Regions from separate parts of the Paenibacillus sp. FSL K6-0276 genome, predicted to be linked through region 1. Evidence: riboswitches for the same ligand, from Rfam matches in the RefSeq annotation. Region 1 holds a riboswitch; the other holds the start of a gene.
What was found. Region 1 has a riboswitch for thiamine pyrophosphate ahead of MHH52_RS02135 (ABC transporter substrate-binding protein). Riboswitches for the same ligand answer to the same signal wherever they lie in the genome.
Positions count from the first base shown of each region.

Region 2: it holds a riboswitch for thiamine pyrophosphate, as region 1 does, so the genes downstream of both, MHH52_RS11910 (ABC transporter ATP-binding protein) here and MHH52_RS02135 (ABC transporter substrate-binding protein) in region 1, are expected to answer to the same signal.

Region 1 is NZ_CP150276.1:462,186-464,388, forward strand. It holds gene MHH52_RS02135 (ABC transporter substrate-binding protein) at 1-1,022, opposite strand, end outside; TPP riboswitch at 1,183-1,293, opposite strand; gene MHH52_RS02140 (hypothetical protein) at 1,450-2,203, opposite strand, start outside.
Region 2 is NZ_CP150276.1:2,584,272-2,586,474, forward strand. It holds gene MHH52_RS11905 (ABC transporter permease) at 1-723, opposite strand, end outside; gene MHH52_RS11910 (ABC transporter ATP-binding protein) at 704-1,399, opposite strand; TPP riboswitch at 1,733-1,836, opposite strand; gene MHH52_RS11915 (amino acid ABC transporter substrate-binding protein) at 2,060-2,203, shown strand, end outside.

The DNA.
Region 1 (2,203 bases):
AATGCACTTGCAGCATCCAGCGGTTTATCCAGCAGCTTCAGACCATACATCCAGTCACCGTAATTCTGCCAGACTTCGGTTTTTTGCTCACCCCAGCGGGCAGCGTCATCCTTGTATTTCGGGCTAAGCCATTTCTGGCTAGCTAAGACAAGCTCGGCATCCAGTTCAGGAACAGCCTTGGATAACGTGGCGGCAGCCTCTTCTGGATGATCAATCGCATATTGATAACCTTTCGATGTGGCTTTCAGGAAAGCCTTCACCAAATCTGGATTCTCAGAAATTTGCTTCTCACTCGTTGTCAGCACAGGGGTGTAATAATCGAGCTGAGGCGCATAATCCTTCAAGTACAGCATATCCAGCGGCTCACCACGCAGTTCGGCTTCAATACCAGTCCAAGCGTAGAAGATCCAAGCGAAATCAATGTCTCGTTTTACGGCTGTGAAATAATCTGCTTCCCCAATGCTGACGAGCTTAACCTTCTTCACGTCGCCACCTTCAGGGTCCATGATCGCTTTCATGGCTGCTTCTTCAGCGGGAGAGCCCCAACCGCCGTAGGTTTTACCTTCAAAATCTTTTGGCGATTTAATATTGCGGTCCACTGGAGCGGCGAATCCCGACGTATTATGCTGAATAATGGCTGCAATCGAGACAAGGGGGACGCCTTGCAGTCGAGCTAGAGTCAATCCTTCTTGAGCGCTGATCCCAAAAGCAGCTTCCCCAGAGGTAACCATGGTATCGGAACCTGCGGCGCCGGGTTGAACGATTTCTACATCCAAACCTTCTTCAGCGTAATAACCAAGATCCTTGGCTACGTATAGACCGGTATGATTCGTGTTCGGTGTCCAGTCCAGTGCAACCTTAACTTTGGTAAGATCTTTTGGAGCATTTGATCCGGTCGCTGCATTGGATTCCGCAGCATTTCCTTTGTTTCCAGCTGTATTCCCATTGTTGCTGCCGCATCCGGCAATCGCAAGAATGAGCATACAGGTGAGGCTCAGCATGAGTGCTTTCTTGACTTGCATGTCTTCTTCTCTCCTTTAAGGTTGCCAGATCCCGTCATCCAACATGAACCATAAAGTGTAGTATGTACATTTCTTCTACATCTTTTGTGATCTACACAAAAAAAGCGCCCCGAGTGATCGGGACGCTGGCTTGGCGCAAGGTTAGTAAAGGTCACAGGGACCAAAACCAATTGGCGATTCCTACGCTGGCATTATCCAGATCAGGTATAAGGGTCAGTATCTTGTGGGATACAATCTCAGCCGGCCAATTCCAGCACCCCTGGTTCTATGAAGTTAACGGGTATTTCCACGTGCAATATAAGTAAGTATAAGTTTTCATCTATACTTTATGTCTTATATTTCTCGCATACGGTGTATTATAGACGGCTGTTCTCGGAATGTCTAGTAGCATGCTCCTAAATTTTTCAAGTCTATGGATCCCTTTTCATTAGTCTAGATCTTTATATTTCTTGCGGTGGCGCCTCTTGAGCTCACTAATCAGCGCATTTAGCGTGAGGACTACACTTACTAGAATACCTGTCACGGTTACAAAGAGGGCGAGGAATTCAAAAGAAGAATATTCGATCATTTTACTCCATTCAATCTTTCCCTTTAGATCATCAATGACCTGATTCATGCCGTAAATCCCGCTGACCACCGTAAATACAGTGAGAATCATCAACAGATTATCACGACGCTTCGACTGAAATTTATCCTGATATTGAAACAGGTCGGTCAAGGTTACTTTTACTTCGCCGAAAAGGGCATCATTACCGTAAACTTTGCGAAGCTGAAGAAAAATCTCCCGCCCCTGCGACTGTGAAACCAGCTCCAAGAAATAAAACTTCGCTGAAAATTTATTAATCGAAAAGATTAGATTGTCTATTTCATCATAATCGTGATTAATACGGAGTCGGGAGTGCATATTCGCGAGCTTTAGCAGAACGATTTTATGGAAAATACTTAATAGAAGTCCGTAATAATATTCCCCGTACATTTGGTTGGCAAGCCTAACGGCGATCTTCGGTTCAGCTCGGGTCAGGCAGCAAAAGGTCTGCTCATTCATCAAATAATAAGTGTCCGGACCCCAGCGATTATAAGTATGCTCTTTACAGTAGTGCTCAATATATTCGGGATCGCTGGCACTAATAGTAGGCTCTCCGTTCAGATCCATTCCATCTAGCTGAGAAGCACGATAGCGG
Region 2 (2,203 bases), 2.1 Mb from region 1:
CAGAAACAGCACCATACCGAGCGCGGACAACAGAAATACTGCGGCGAACATTTCAGCACTTTGTATATTTCCTGCCATCCTTCGGCTAAAGTAACCGAGTCCTTTGCTGCCGCCGAGCCATTCGCCGATGGTTGCTCCAATCACGCAGTACACAATGGATAGCTTTAGTCCTGAGAAAAATGTGGGCAGCGCCAGCGGAATTTGAGTTTTAGCAAGCAGTTGCCAGCGGTTTGCACCAAATGTTAACAATAAATCCTTGTATGCCTGACCACTTGTACGAAGTCCATCATATGTACTCACGACGACTGGGAAAAATGCAGTTAGAAACACAACCGCCACTTTGCTCCACAGCGTATATCCGAACCACATAATAAAAATGGGGGATAGCGCGATTAACGGGATCGTCTGACTGATAATAAGGAAGGGATAGATGGCCTTTTCAAGCGGTCGAAACAAGAACATTCCGGTGCCCAGCAGTGCACCACAGATAACTGAAAGTACAAAACCTACCAATATTTCCTGCAGCGTCGCCAATAGATGCTGTCCGAGTAGTAATTGTCTGTGCTCAATCAAAGCGATACATATTGAAGAAGGTGCAGGGAGGATAAAGGCTGGAATCAAGTGAAGACGAACAGCTGACTCCCAGATCACAAGAATGAACAACACCAGTAGAATAAAGGGACCATAGTTATCTAGATGTTTTTTAAAAGGTATGGGCTGCATAAAGTCTCCGCTCCAACTCTTCCCGCAATGCTATAAACTGGGGTTCATAGTTCATTTTGTAATGTCTTGGCCTCGGTAAATCAACAATGATCTCCTGTAATTCGCTATGCGCGCCTCCAGACAATAAATAAATTCGATCGCTTAGCAATACCGCCTCTTCCAGATCATGGGTGATGAGCATCACCGGTTGACTTAGTTCATCCCAAAGCTCTAATAGCCAACGGTGTATCTCTCGTTTGGTCATAGCGTCGAGCGCTCCAAATGGCTCATCTAACAGCATAAGACCACCCCCGCCACCAGCCACAAGCGTTCGCAGAAATGCGACTCGCTGTTTCATGCCACCCGATAGCTCATGGGGGTATGCCTTCTCTACATCGGCTAAACCGAAGCGTGACAGCATTTCCCGAATATGAGAGATCGTCTGTTGTTTACTGAACCTTGGCTTGATTTCCCAGGGCAATAGACAGTTGTCGAGCACTGTTCTCCACGGCAGTAACAAGTCCTGCTGCGGCATGTAAGCGATCTGACCTAAGCGTATAGATGCTGATGGGCTCGAATGAATCATTATTTTCCCATGAGTGGGATCGAGCAAGCCTGCTATAGTTTTGAAAAGTGTGCTTTTCCCGCATCCGCTAGCCCCGATGACAGAGACAAACTCCCCTTGCCTGATATCCATGTTTATGTTTGCAAATATAGGGGGCTGTTTAGATTCGGGAAAAGAGTAGGTTAGTTCCTGAATGGATAGGATTGTTGTAATGATCTAACCTCCTAAAAGTTTTGTGATAGATATACTTCTTGTGTAGCTTCAAACAAAACTAGCTTCGGAAGCATACGCTAAAAGTTTTGTATAGCATAGGCTACCTGAGAAGCTTCGTACAAAACTCGCTTCGTAAGCATGTGCTTAAGTTTTGTGATTGAATGTAAACAAATAAAGACCCATTCATTTCCGGTGGGAAACAAATGGGTCAAAAAGTTCATTCAGCATAGGAACACTAAAAATGCATGGGATGAAAATTCTGCTCCACTTCCCTCCGCTGGTATGATCCAGATCAGGTTCCAAGGGTCCGGAGCTTGAAGCTCCGTCTCAGTCGGCCGACTCCCCTAGTGAAATAACAGATCCATATTTAATTTGTTTATAAATATACCATAACTTTCTGAGATGTAAAGAGAGGATCTTGTGAAGGATTATTCTAAGAATGGGTAATATAAGGGTAGAGATTTACCTAATATTACAATTCCGATGTATATAATCGGAAAAAACCATTGACGGTAACCTGATGCCAGTGTAGTATACAATTTACCGGATATATTCCGGGTAAAGAGAGGGGAATTAATAATGAGAAAAATAAGTTTAACTATTCTGTTGGCGTTAACCGTGGTGTTTGTAGCGGCGTGCGGCAATCATTCGAATACCGATACTTCTAGGAACTCTTCAGCTGTAACTAATGGCGGTACATCTTCAGCTAAAAACAGCCTGGAA